DNA from 2 places in the Colwellia psychrerythraea 34H genome. Region 1 is predicted to be linked to the other one. Evidence: predicted binding sites of a transcription regulator. Region 1 holds the regulator's gene; the other holds the start of a gene.
The links. Region 1 encodes MetJ, which represses methionine synthesis genes. Its sites were predicted from a motif close to TAGACGTCTAGACGTCTA; they were not measured.

Region 1 (7,783 bases):
CGGTAATAAATCTAACTGTTGCCTCTCTTGGGAGTTTGAACTTAATAACGCTAATATTTCATTCAAGCGCTCTTTACTCAAAGTTGCCAACTTCTTCGCTGTTTGAGTGAAATATAAATTACTCGTATTTTTAATGACACTATTTTGGCCATAGCCAATAAATGTTAATTGTCGTGTGGCCATTCGACAATTAGGCTGCTCTGGATTCTTTGGATAAAGCCTATTTACAATGGCATATTCATAACAATCGCTGTGGTCACCAAATTCCCCTAACGGCATATAAACAACACCAAAACCCTGTGGAAACATACCGGTGATTTTATATAAGGCATCAACAACGCTTTGTGCACAAGCACCAAGCTCAGCATTTTTATTTAATACCTGAAAGACTTTTGGTAATAACTTGTAGTTGTAACTTGCTTTGGTAGATAAAATTATCGAAGTGTAAATTTGCGGTACTTTGAGTATATTACCAATAGTATTTTTTGGATTAACGCTACTTTTCAGTAATTGTTTTATGAAAGCTAATTTATCTTTTTCATCTAAAAAGAATTGCTCTCGCTCTGCCTTTGTATTACCAACAAAAGTAGGAATGCCAATCCCTTCACTGATGTATTTTATAGTCTCACGATAATTAATTTGTAGTAATTCTTTTCTTTGCTTAATTTCTAAGGTGCGAAAAGGGTCTAATCCTCCCTCAGCACCGCACAGTATAGTTTGCGCTTTTGGGTGATAATTACCAATATCTTGTAATAACGCCGCTATAACCAGTGGCACTTTAACTTGCGCGACAAAGCGTTGATATTTTTCAGCATCATGATTAGCAAAATCAATAAATTGCTCAGTAGAGATATCGGTTAAAAACTTATTAATATAAGGCTCACGCATCTGACCATCAATAATTAAACGGTCAAGTAATCGTAAGCATAATAACGCTTTATAAATCGATTTACTCTGCTCATTACTCGTGGCGACACGTTTACCCTCAGTTGGACTTAATAATTGAATAGTACCGAGGAATTGGGCTGATTTTCGGTTATTTTCAGCATAACTATCTCCTTCCGCGAGCTCTATGATTGTTAACGAAATGGCCAATAAACTCGCATGTCTCTCGGTACGTTCCATTAATTTTAAAGGAGACTCTTCTGCAGATTTTTTCTCGTCTGAAGGAGTAAATTCTTCTTGCTCAAAATAGCCAACGGCGCGGTCTAATAAAGAGTCTTTAACCGCACTTCGTCCGTATACTTTGGCCAACAAATGATGAATTTGTCGTGTGTAATGTGTTTGATGGGGGGTATCTTTAGCCATTGCACCGCTAGAGTGAATAAATAATATCTATCATGCTAGGAATTATTACTAAAAGCAATACTTAGAGAAAGGACAATTACCTTGATTCACAATGATTTGATTAACATTATGAATCAAGATAATAACAGTTTACTTTTGAGGATAAACACCTAATGAACGGCATAAAACATTGGTTTTTTCAGCACTTTGTCACTCGTAATCTCTAGTTAATGCCCTTTATCTTCACTTGACTTTGTTTATGAGCAAGCTGCTGACAAATCTTAACGAGATCTGAGTGTAAACCGCCAGCCGTGACGTCACGTCCAGCACCGGGACCACGAATAATCAAAGGGTTATCTTGATACCAATGACTACTGATTTGAAAAATATTGTCACAAGGGGTTAGGTTGGCAAAAGCATCACTTTGCGGCAGCACTTCTAAACTGACTTTTGCACTAATACCTGTTTCTGGATTATGCTGAAAACGAGCAACATAGCGAATGCACGCACCTTTACGATTCGCTTCAGATAACGCGGTAGCAAAATACTCATCTAGCTCATTAGCTCTGGCTAAGAATTCACTAGTTGATAAAGCTTGTAATGCTTCTGGCACTAAGTTTTGACAATCAATATCATCTAATGCTAATTCAAAACCCGCTTTTCGCGCTAAAATGAGTAACTTACGCTGTACATCTCTACCTGATAAATCTTCTCGAGGATCAGGCTCGGTAATGCCTTGTGCCAAAGCATTTAATAACAGCTCTGAAAACTTTGAACTGCCATCATAGGTTTCAAATAACCACGAGAGCGTACCTGAAAATATACCTGATAACTCACTGATGCTATCGCCACTTTGACGCAAGTCATCAATAGCATAATTGATTGGTAAACCCGCACCTACCGTAGTATTGCCTAACCATAAACTATTATGACTATCCGCAGTATTGACTAAATTATTATAATGAGCTGTACTGCTTGAAGCAGCCCACTTATTGGCACCAATCACATGTACACCTAGAGCAAACATCTGTTCATACAATAAACTAAAATCTTCGCTAGGCGTGATGTCTACCACAATTAACTCATCGTATGGATTTTGGGTCAACCAAGAAATAAGCTGTTCGTGATCATAGCTTTGGGCTTCTTGAGCAAACAATGAAGTTGCTTGGTTTACATCAATACCATCATTGTTAATTAACGCTTTTTTCGATGAAAGCAAACCAACTAAATGTAAATTCTCTAACGCGTATACTTTATTAAGCTGCGCGGGTAATAATTCTAAAAAACGTTCGCCTATATTGCCCATACCCGCAACAACTAAGCCAATATGACGAGCATCTTTTGTCATCTCATGGTGCACTGTATTTAAGAGCTCAATTGAACAAGGTTCAGGTAAAATAGCAATCACGCTATGATTATTATCACTACCAACCAAGTTCAATGGTTTAGCGGCTTTTAATGAGCGTTTAAAGCGCGCCCTGATATCACCACGTTCAGCTACGCGATGGCCAACGGTTGCGATAATAGCAACCGGCTTAAAAGTAATTTCAACATCATGACTCGCCAACCAATCACTCAAGGCTTTTTGTTGTCCTTGTGTGATGACCATAAAGCCCTTTTGGTCATCTATACAGATAGGGGAAAACTCAGCCTTCGCCCTAGTTGCAGCTTCACCTATAAAGCTCACCGATTGCGCTAGCAATAAATCATTAAGGTAGGTTACAGATAACTCTTGCTTAGCAATCTGACCAAACTTACCAATTTCAGTGCCGATGACTTGGGCATCAAAACTACTAGCGACATGCAGATGGGTATGATGCTCACTTAATGGGTTAATCAATGGTAATAAGGTTTTAGCATGCAAAACGGGGTTACCCAAGCGGCCTAGTTCTTTTGCGACGCCATTGGGTAAACGATGTAATTTTCTAGCGCTAGGAACAACACGAGGATCGGCACTGTAAATACCATCAACATCTGTCCATAGAGTCACATTTCCAGCGGCAACTAAAGACGCGATAATAGTCGCGGAGTAATCACTACCGTTACGGCCTAAGGTACAGCTTTTACCACGAGAATCTTTACTGATATAACCAGTAATAACCGCTAACTTACCAAACTGACGTCTTTGTCTTAATTGTGCAGCACTTAGCGCAGTATCAACTACGCAACTTTGTTCATTATCGATAACAAGAAAATCACGAGAGTCGATACTATTACTTGGGCAAACTTGCTCATTAAGTAACGCCGACAACAATCTTGCTGACCATACTTCACCTAAGGCTAAAACATCATTGTGATGCTGAACAATATCCGCGGTTAACCAAGTCGTTAATTGCTCAATGTCTTTATGCAACCTAAGCAATAATTGCTTGGTATTATTAGCATTCAATAATTCAGTAATAAGTTGCGCTTGCTCTTTCGCTAACTCATCAATCGCTTGAGTTAATTCATCACTTTTTTGTATTGTATCTTCTGCGATGGTTCGTTCGACCAGAGAATAGAGAGCAAATAAACGGTCAGTTGTTTTACCATTAGCTGAGACCACAACGATATCGTTTAACTGACAATTTTCACGGATAATTTCAAGCGCACGTTTAATACATTTGGGCGTTGCTAATGAACTACCACCAAATTTATGTACTTGAATAGCATGTTTAGCCAATTTATTTTCTGCAGCTACTTCAGCAATAAAATCAATATCTGCAATTTCGTTGCTAGACACTGCTTTATCTTCGTTGACCTTATTTACAATCGTATTCTCTTGTTTCATCTCTCTGCCTGCTAATCTGTTTGTTATTACAGTTGGCTCTGCGTTAAACCATGTGCTAAATCAGCTAATATGTCATCAATATCTTCAATGCCTACAGATATACGTACTAAAGACTGAGTAATCCCCGCTTCAAGCTGATCTGGGATTGTCATACCTGCATGCGTCATAGTTGATGGGTGACTGATCAGACTTTCAACACCACCTAATGATTGTGCAAGGGTGAACAATTCGAGGTTTTCAAATAATTTTTTAACCGCTTCAACGTCACCCTTTATTTCAAAGCTTAACATTGCACCAAAGCCATACTGCTGTTTTTTGGCAATATGATGACCTGTGTGTTCAGGAAAACCTGGGAAATATATCGCATCAATAGCATCGTGATTTTTTAAAAAATCAGCAACTCGTAGCGCATTTTCTTGGTGTTGCTTCATTCGCACCGGTAATGTTTTTAAACCACGTAACGCGAGGAAACTATCAAAGGCACTGCCGGTAATACCAATACAATTCGCCCACCACGCTAACTGCTCACCTAACTCTTCGGTTTTAGCAACGACAACACCGCCCACTACATCACTATGACCATTAATGTACTTAGTGGTTGAGTGAAAAACAATATCAGCGCCTAGCGTAAGAGGTTGTTGCAGCGCTGGAGATAAAAACGTGTTATCTACCGCGACTAATGCACCTACTGCGTGACACGCTTTGGTTACTACTTCAATATCTACCAAACGTAATAAAGGATTACTTGGGCTTTCAAGTAACACCAATTTTGGCTTATGTGCTAACGCATTATCCAGTGCTTGTTGGTCATTTTGATCCACAACAATAAGCTTGAATTGACCACGTTTAGCTAAATGAGTAAATAATCTAAAACTACCGCCATAACAATCATGAGGAATGACGACCGTGTCTTGGGTAGATAATAACTGACAAATTAAATGCACTGCTGCCATGCCAGTACTGGTAACAATACCAACACTGCCTTGCTCTAATTCTGCAATCGCGCCAGCAAAAGTAGCTCGTGTTGGGTTACCCGTACGAGAATAATCAAATTGGCGTTTGTTATTAAAGCCCTTTAATGAATAGGTACTGGATAGGTAAATAGGAGCAACCACAGCGCCATGCTGCTGGTCGGTATTAATACCGGCTCTTACTGCCGAAGTGGTAATATTACCTTTTTTAGTAATCGACATTTAGTTCTCTCCATTAATTATGCTAGGTAATGAAACGCAGTGTTTAATTCGCATGTTTTATCAGTAATAACGCCGATATATAGCAACATCAGCGTTTAGATGTTTGGACGTCTATAACTCTAAACACTTTCATTAATTGGGTCAAGTAATTTTAGACTTCTAAACTTCTACTTGACTGGTTTTATGCAACAGGTAAAATCTATACTATTACATTTTAGAATACGTTATAACAAGATAGAGGAATATCGATGGCTCAGTGGAATGAAGAGTATATAAATCCCTATGCCGAACACGGTAAAAAGAGCGAGCAAGTAAAGAAAATTACCGTTTCTATTCCTTTGCGCGTCTTAAAAGTGTTGACAGATGAACGTACTAGACGCCAAGTAAATAACCTTCGCCATGCTACAAATAGTGAATTGTTATGTGAAGCGTTCTTACATGCATTTACTGGGCAACCCCTGCCTGATGATGAAGATTTAGCAAAAGATAATAATGAGAAGTTACCTGCAAGTGTCAGACGCTTGCTTGAAGCAAAGGGAATTACTGACTTTAGTGCTTACGAAGTTGAGGATGAATAACGTTTAACAATAAGTTAAACACACAAAAAAAAGGTACCTAATAAGTGCCTTTTTTATTGCCACTTTGTATTTGAAAAATCTGAGTAAGGCATGCGCCTCTGTCTACAAAGCTGAAAAAACAAAGCATAGCGCTTAACTGCACTTAAAAATACCGCCAAGAGCAAGGTCAGATAATTTGCTAGTTATCTATATGTGCTAATATATAACTTAGCAATTCATAGCTATTTGGGTTGTGATTCGTTAGCTCTTCTACCTAAGGCGAATACTTTGAGTAAAGAAAAAAACATAAACAACGCTGATGACACCATTAAAGATCAGATATTAGCCAGTATCGATTCCTTTATATATACCAAAGATTTATCGGGAAAATACACCTATGCAAACCAAGCGGTTTTAGATTTATTTGAAAAAAACTTAGCAGATGTTATTGGTTTTGATGATACTCACTTTTTTGATTTAGCTTTATCTAAACAATTAAAAGCAAACGATCGTATGGTGATGGATCAAGTAATCCGCATTGAAAATGAAGAAAGTAACTTTATCAGAGCGAAAAATGAAACCCGTATATTTAAAGTGGTCAAAAAACCACTTTTTGACCATTTAGGTAATGTAAACGGCATTTGTGGTATATCGACAGACATCACAGTAGAAAAACAACTACAAGAACAAGTCAATGAACAAAGTTACTTACTTGAGACCATGCTTAATAATATAGATGCCCATATTTATGTTAAAGACTGTGAACGTACCTTTTTATATGTGAATAATCGCGTTGCCGAGTTATTTGGCGATAAGGCCGAGAACATCATAGGTAAAAAAGATACTGATATTTTACCCAAAGAAATTGCCGAACATTTTTACCAATCAGATAAGCAGGTTTTTGAAACCAATCAAAAACAGGTCATTGAAGAAACGACTCATGGTGAAAATGGTGATAACTGTCACTACATCAGCACTAAAGTCCCCTTTGATCGGCCAGATAAATTACCCGCATTAATCGGTTTTTCAACTGATGTGACCGAACTATTCAAACTTAAAGAAGAATTTAAACTACTTGCCAATACTGACCCATTAACCAATTTATATAATCGACGCTTTTTCATTGAGCAAGCAGAAAAAGAGTATCAACGTGCAAAACGCTATTCATTGTCTATGACACTGATCTCCATTGATATTGATCATTTCAAAAGCATCAACGACCAATTTGGTCACCCTGCGGGTGACCAAGTATTAATAGAAATTGCTAAGCAATTAAAAGCGAGTTTACGGCAAACAGATATTCTAGCGCGCATCGGTGGTGAGGAGTTTTCTATTCTGTTACCTGAAACCTCGGCGATGTCAGCCATGACTTTTGCAGAGCGTATTAAAGAAGAACAAAGCAGGTTAATCATTACTGGTGATTGGCAGGGAGAAATAAACCTTTCGGTGAGTATCGGTGTTTCAAGTCTTATCGCCAGCGACAAGGCCTTTGATGTGTTATTTTCTCGTGCAGACAAAGCCTTATATCAAGCTAAGAATACCGGTAGGAATACCGTTTGTTATCTATAAAAAATGCCAATATACAGGGTAACGAGTACATTGGCATTAACTACTTAATCATCTGATTTAAATATACTTTTAGTGCATAAATCACTCATTATGATTCTTGCTTATTCACTCTAAACCAATAAGTGGTGAATAATAACCCCGCAGAAACCAATACTGTTCGATAATCAATTTGAGAAATTAACATCAGTAATGTTGCTGAGCGTGACGCATCTTGATCGACTGATACATCAGCAAGATGTTCAGGAGTCATAGAGAAATAATCCATCAAGAAATGCCCAAAGAATGGTTGCGATAAGTGTAGATAATGAACCACAATTGCCTCAATGACCAATAACGCGACTATCGGTAATACCGCCCATAAAAAAGGTGCTTTATTCGCGTAAATAGATGCCAACATTAGCCAACTG
Region 2 (7,783 bases), 670 kb from region 1:
CATGGCTGATGACAACGTATTGTTTACCAATACCACGAAATTAATTAAAGCCTTACAAGATGAAGGTAAATTATTCGAACTGATGACCTACCCAGGTAGTAAACACAGTATGCGTGGTAAAAAAGTAAAAGTGCATTTAAACGCGACTATCATGGACTTCTTTGATAGACACTTTAAATAACCTGTTCAGTTTTAGCTTTGGGATTAACTATTAGGGATTAACTACTAGGAGTTAACTCCTATAAATTGGTTATATCGAACAACTCAAACGGCAAGTAACTTAAGTTACTTGCCGTTTTTTTTGCTTTGTCATTTTTGGTTTAATTAATTCTTTGAATAACAACTCAATTATTTATTAGTTTTTTATTAGCATATTTCATGCCCAAAAAACCCTAAAAATCGGGTTACATTTAATTGCATTTATCTACCATTTTTCTATTGCATTTTTATGACTGAAGGAGGATTATGAAATTGAAGATAACGACACAGATAAAGTTAAAGATAACAAAAGAGGTAAGACTATGAAGATTAAAATTTCTGGACACCACGTTGAAATAACTGAAGGTATCAAGCAATCTATCGAGAATAAGTTTGCGAAAATCTCTAAACATTATCCGTCAATTATGACGCTTAACTCGACCATTACCGTTGAACCGCATCTGCAAAAACTTGAAGTAACCACACTGTATGAAGGTGAAAAAGTAACCGTAAATGCTTCTGACAAACAACTTTATGTTGCCATTGCAAAAGTAGCAAAAAAACTACAATCAGCACTAGCACATCGTAAAGGAGTATTATCCGCCAAATTCAATAATAAGTTTGAAGTACCACAAACAGACTTATATCAATCAGCATAATTTAGATATGAGCTAAGGCATAAGCCAAGGCCAGTAAAGTGCTTGTAATAACGTAATACATTACCAGCAAAATTCATTTTACTAAAAAGCATTAACTAGAAAACGAAAAGGCTGCACCATGATAAACATGGTGCAGCCTTTTTTATTAGTCTCAACTTGTGTAACTTAAATAGGTAATCAGTTCACCTATTTAAACGACTCAGTTTATTCTGGTTCAGCTTACTCTGGTTCATAGTCTAAGTTTGCAGATAACCAACGTTCTGCTTGCTCTAAGGTAAATCCTTTACGAACTGCATAATCTAGCACCTGATCTTTAGCTAATTTTGCTACCGCGAAGTATTTAGACTCTGGGTGCGAGAAGTACCAACCACTCACTGCAGCACCTGGCCACATCGCATAACTTGAGGTGAGGTCCATATCAATGTTTTCTTTAACATTGAGTAACTCCCACAATAAACCTTTCTCAGTATGCTCAGGACAAGCAGGATATCCTGGTGCAGGTCGAATACCTTGATAACTTTCGCGAATTAACGCGTCATTATTTAAATCTTCATCAGGGGCAAAACCCCAATATTCTTTACGCACTTTCTCATGTAAATATTCAGCACTCGCTTCCGCTAATCTATCCGCTACCGCTTTAAGTAATATTGAATTATAGGCATCGTGATCTGCATCAAAAACTTTGACTAAATCTTCAACACCAAAACCTGCTGACACAGCAAAAGCACCAACATAATCTTCAATGCCTGAGTCTTCTGGTGCGATATAATCCGCTAAACAACGGTTAAACTGCCCTGCTGGTTTTTTACTTTGTTGACGTAGTTGGTGAAGTCTCATTAATTTATCGCTGCGACTTTCATCTGTGTATAGCTGTATATCATCTTGATTACTGTTTGCAGGAAACAAACCAAATACTGCTCTAGCACATATTTTTTTATTATTAATAACATCATCAAGCATGGCGTTAGCATCATTAAATAAGCTTGTTGCTTCAACACCAATCACTTCATGTTTTAAAATAAGCGGATACTTACCAGACATTTGCCATGTCATGAAAAATGGCGTCCAATCAATATATTTTCTAACTTCATTCAAATCGATATTATCAAGGACAGTTACACCCAGTTTGTTAGGTTTTTTAGGCGTATAATCTTCAAAATTAATTTTAGTAGCATTAGCACGAGCAGCTTCAAGGCTTATTAAACTTGAGCGCGGACCTTTTTTATAATGACGAACACGTACGCGTTCATATTCTTCTTGGGTACTGGCAAAGAACTTTGCTTTATGCTCACTTGATAATAAATTACTTACTACTGATACCGCACGTGAAGCGTTTGATACATAAACTACGGGTTCATCATATTGCGGCTCAATTTTTACTGCTGTATGGGCTTTTGACGTGGTTGCACCGCCAATTAATAGAGGCAGTTTCAAGCCTGTACGTTTCATTTCTTTAGCAACATAAACCATTTCATCAAGCGACGGTGTGATCAAGCCCGATAAACCGATGATATCGACGTTTTCTTCTTTAGCAACACGTAAAATATCATCGCATGAAACCATCACGCCAAGATCTATAATTTCGTAGTTATTACATTGCAGCACTACGCCAACAATGTTTTTCCCGATATCGTGTACATCGCCTTTTACCGTCGCGAGCAATACTTTACCGTTGGTGCTTATTTCAGTTTTTCCCTCTTCGATGTAAGGGTTTAAATAAGCAACCGCTTGTTTCATTACACGGGCTGATTTTACCACTTGCGGTAAGAACATTTCACCCGCACCAAATAAATCACCGACGGTATTCATGCCATCCATCAATGGCCCTTCAATTACATCTAATGGTTTCTCTGACGCTAAACGAGCTTCTTCGGTATCCTCAATAATAAATTCATTAATACCTTTAACTAACGCATGAGATAAACGTGCGTTAATCGGTAATTCTCGCCAAGTTAAATCAGTCTTTGAGGCTTGTCCGCCAGCTTTACCATGAAACTCTTGCGCAATATCAAGTAAGCGTTCAGTCGCACCATCATCCTTATTTTGAATAACGTCTTCTACCGCTTGTTTTAGATTTGCTGGTAAGTCTGAATAAATAGCTAATTGGCCAGCGTTAACAATCCCCATGTCCATACCATTTTTAATGGCATAGTATAAAAAGACTGCGTGAATGGCTTCACGCACTGGGTTGTTTCCTCTAAATGAGAAAGAAACGTTAGATACACCACCTGAAATCATCGCATAAGGTAGATTTTTCTTAATGTCATCAACTGCTTCGATAAAATCGACCGCGTAGTTATTGTGCTCTTCAATACCTGTGGCGACAGCAAAAATATTCGGGTCAAAAATAATATCTTCTGGCGGGTAACCAATTTCATCAACCAACATATGATAAGCACGATGACAAATTTCATATTTACGCTTACGCGTATCAGCTTGTCCTTCTTCATCAAATGCCATAACAATAACAGCCGCGCCGTAACGACGAAGCAATTCAGCTTGGTGACGGAAGTTTTCTTCGCCCTCTTTTAAGCTGATAGAGTTAACAATGCCTTTACCTTGAATACATTTCAGGCCCGCTTCAATGATATCCCACTTAGAGGAGTCAATCATGATCGGCACTTTAGCAATATCTGGTTCGCCAGCAATCAGGTTCAAAAAACGCACCATGGCGGTTTTTGAGTCCAACATGCCTTCATCCATGTTGATATCAATAATCTGCGCGCCATTTTCTACTTGTTGTAGAGCTACAGAGATAGCTTTATCGTAATCTTCTTCAACAATTAAGCGCTTAAACATGGCAGAGCCGGTAACATTGGTACGTTCGCCCACGTTTACAAACAAGCTATCTTTGTTAATGGTTAATGCTTCTAAACCAGATAAGCGACAGGCAATTTCACGTTTTTCAACTTTACGCGGTTTTATTTTTGCAACTGAGTCAGCCATGCCTCTGATATGCTCAGGCGTGGTACCACAACAGCCACCAATGATATTTAAAAAGCCTGATGAAGCCCACTCTTCTACATGAGTGTTCATGTCTTCAACGGTGAAATCATACTCACCGAAGGCATTTGGTAAACCCGCATTAGGATGGGCAGAAACAGCCGTATCACAAATACGGCTTAATTCAGCAACATACTGGCGTAATTCAACGGGACCTAAGGCACAGTTAAGACCAAAGGAAACAGGCTTTGCATGACGTAATGAATTGTAAAAAGCTTCTGTGGTTTGTCCTGATAGAGTACGACCCGAGGCATCAGTAATAGTACCTGAAATCATTACAGGTAAACGCTCACCTAATTGGTCAAATACAGTTTCTACTGCAAATACTGCCGCTTTAGCATTTAAGGTATCGAAAATAGTTTCGATTAAAATAATGTCACTACCGCCTTCAATCAAAGCTAACGTGGATTCAATGTAAGCATCTTTTAGCTCATCAAAGGTAACGTTACGATATGCAGGATCGTTGACATCAGGAGAAATCGAACAAGTTCGGTTTGTTGGCCCTAAAACACCCGCAACAAAACGAGGACGATCTGGGTTCTTTTTAGTGTACTCATCAGCCGCTTCTCGCGCTATTTGAGCAGCAACACGGTTAATCTCAGCGCTATACTCTTGCATGTCGTAATCGGCCATGGCAATCGTTGTTGCGTTAAACGTATTCGTTTCAAGAATATCAGCGCCGGCTTCAAGATACTCAAGATGAATCGCTTTAATGATTTCAGGTTGAGTAAGCACTAACATATCGTTATTGCCTTTTACATCGGTATGCCAATCAGCAAAGCGTTCCGCTCTAAAGTCTTGCTCTTCAAATTTATATGCTTGGATCATGGTGCCCATTGCACCATCTAAAATTAAAATGTTTTTTGCTAACTGTTGCTCAAATAAGGCAAATGATGATGATTTTTTCATGTTCTTTTTCCGCTGTGTCGAAAGTTATTTAATGGCTGACTAAGATAAATAATAGTGACCAACTAATTAATATTAGTTGGTCTTTTAGTGAAAACTAAATAACAGTATCAGGGTGAATAGCTCTAATATTTGAAGCATCTAATTGATATGGCGTCATTTGATAAACATAGTAGTTAAGCCAATTAGTATAGAGCAAACTACCATGACTACGCCATGAGCCAACGGGTGATTTGCTGGCGTCATCATCTTGATAATAATTTTTGGGTAAAGCAGTATCAGCACTTTTATTACTATCTCGTAAATATTCTTCATGCAATGTGCTTGCATCGTATTCAGGATGACCCGTCAAATACACTTGCTGTTTGTTTTTACTGGCAGCTAAATATACACCTGCATCAGCAGATTCAGCTAATATCTGTATTTGAGGAATGCTTTCATAATCTGATTTATCAATGTAACCATAACGAGAATGTGGCACATTAAAGTTTTCATCAAATCCTCTCGTTAATGACTCTTTATCATCAAGCGGTTTGTGTTTAAACACACCAGAAAGTTTTTCTTTGCGCAAATGACGGTTTAAACCGTAGTGATGATATAACGCAGCGTGTGCAGCCCAACATGAGAACATGGTTGAAGTTACATTTTTTTCTGCCCAATCAAACACTTCACAAATTTTATCCCAAAATTTCACTTGCGAATAATCAAGCAAAGCTAGCGGAGCACCTGTGATGATTAGACCATCGTATTGTTTGTGTTTTATATCATCAAACAAATGGTAAAAGTTTTCTAGATGCTCTTCTGGCGTATTTTTGGACACATTTTTATGTATACGAATAAATTCAATATTTATCTGTAACGGTGTATTAGACAGCATGCGCAATATCTGCACTTCAGTTTCAATTTTATTCGGCATTAAGTTGAGAATAGCGACTTGCATTGGACGAATTTCTTGAGATGCTGCTCGGTTCTCAGACATAACAAAAATATTTTCATTATCTAAAATTGATAACGCTGGTAATTGGTCGGGAATTTTAATGGGCATGACGCTACCTAACAAAAAATACACATAATAATTAAGAGTTATACTGTTACTTAGATCACTAGATATGTCAACATCTAAACGTATAGACGTCTATACTGTTTTTATCGTCTAAATCATAAATCGAGCTAATAACCACCTATTACAGTACTTAACGCCATGTTTAGCCTTTTCTGGATAGAGCTCAAACATGTATATAGCCCATAATGATGTCTATCAATTATAGAGCCTTTTTTCCCCTTTTATTCATATCAGCAAATAATAAATATAAATAATCTTGCTAGATATTAGAGCTAATTCCCTTGGTACATCTGCTTAAGTGAGTTATTAATCCCACGAATACTTACATTAATCGCACTAAATAAGTGATCATTTTCAGGTGAGTTATAGCAATCGGACTAATAATGACAATTGACAATAAGTTACCATCATTGCCTAAAGTAGCTATTGAATTAAAAATGTCGAGAAGTCGTTTGAGGTAAGTAATACTTCAAAGAAAACAACACGACATTTTAGCTAGTCTAAAATGCCGTGATATAGTTAAAAAAACTTACTAAAGAGAAAACGAGCACTCATATTAGCTTCATCTTCAACCAATGGGCTATTGGTTATTACTGAATCATACCAAGTGTAATCAACTACAATACGGGTAAAGCCACCTAAAAAAATGGGCGTGGCCAAGGATAAAGAAATAGTAGTATTTAGTGCGGATTTACCAAGATATTGAGATGTAAATTCATTAGTTTCGTTTGCCTTCACACCATAATAATAATCAACATGATTGCTGTCTAAATAGCTGACACTTAAACTGGGTTCAAAGAACAAAGGACCTTTGCGAAACACACGCGAGATGTTAGCTTTAGCTTCATAACCATTAGATCTGCCAAGTACATCAAACATGCTTGAAAGGCCTATTTTCCAGTCCTTCTTCTGATAAGAAAGTCCTAATCCAGCATCCATAGAAAACTTTCTTTCTTGCATATTTTCAAAAATAAAACTGTCAGACTCATCAAAGCCTTGAAATCGAGGGGCGATCTGCACAGTCAATTCAATATCAGAAAATTCCAATGCATCATAACTAACGAAGGGCCCTAAAACACGAAAATTATCACCTCGGTAACCTATAATAGGTAAAGGAATGACTCGATAATCATAGCCAGAATATATCTCTTGGTTGATACCTAAACCTAAGCCATACAAAAAACCTTTCGGTTCAATACGCTCTCTAACGTCTCCTCTATCTCCGTCCGCAAACACAGCACTACTCAATAATGCTAGGCTCCAACAAAGGGCCAGATATTTCATTTACTTTCCTTAGGTTAATATACTATTCAAAGACTAAAATGCTATTCAAAACCTACAATACGCTTCAATAGAAGTATTTAGATCAATTATGCTTTTAATTTTAACCAACATAAAAAAAACCATAACTAAAGTTATGGTTTTGAATTGGTTGTCACAATTTAGTTGGCTAAATTTTAATCTTTAAAGTTAGTAAACTGAAACGACTGTTCTAGCTCAGCAGTACGCACTAATTGCATTACCGCTTGTAATTCATCACGCTTTTTACCTGTTACACGAACTTGTTCACCTTGAATCGCAGCTTGTACTTTCAGCTTTTCGCCTTTGATAAGCTTCACTAGTTGCTTAGCCATATCTTGCTCTATACCTTCTTTAAACGTTACTTGCTGACTCCAATTTCTACCTGAAGCACTTGCATCTCCAACGGCCATTGCTTTAGCATCAACATTACGCTTAGCTAATTGGCTTCTTAGCAAGTCGCACATTTGCTTTAATTGAAAGTCACCTTCAGCTTTGAGGATAATATTAGGTTTTTTCCATTCAAAACTTGCTTCAACACCACGAAAATCAAATCGGGTAGTAATTTCACGATTAGCATTGTCGACAGCATTTCTTACTTCTTCTAAATCAGTCTCTGATACGATATCCATTGATGGCATAATTTTTCTCTATG

Region 2: the regulator MetJ is predicted to act here: its motif matches at 5,887-5,904, upstream of CPS_RS04905 (homoserine O-succinyltransferase).

What each region holds. Positions count from the first base shown of each region.
Region 1 covers NC_003910.7:449,044-456,826, reverse strand. Annotated here, with positions in the region: gene CPS_RS02040 (hypothetical protein) at 1-1,308, opposite strand, end outside; gene CPS_RS02035 (bifunctional aspartate kinase/homoserine dehydrogenase II) at 1,511-4,057, opposite strand; gene metB (cystathionine gamma-synthase) at 4,084-5,250, opposite strand; gene metJ (met regulon transcriptional regulator MetJ) at 5,499-5,828, shown strand; gene CPS_RS02020 (sensor domain-containing diguanylate cyclase) at 6,096-7,376, shown strand; gene CPS_RS02015 (hypothetical protein) at 7,465-7,783, opposite strand, start outside.
Region 2 covers NC_003910.7:1,116,341-1,124,123, reverse strand. Annotated here, with positions in the region: gene CPS_RS04920 (S9 family peptidase) at 1-181, shown strand, start outside; gene hpf (ribosome hibernation-promoting factor, HPF/YfiA family) at 522-857, shown strand; gene metH (methionine synthase) at 1,077-4,769, opposite strand; gene CPS_RS04905 (homoserine O-succinyltransferase) at 4,864-5,811, opposite strand; gene CPS_RS04900 (MipA/OmpV family protein) at 6,349-7,113, opposite strand; gene CPS_RS04895 (YajQ family cyclic di-GMP-binding protein) at 7,287-7,769, opposite strand.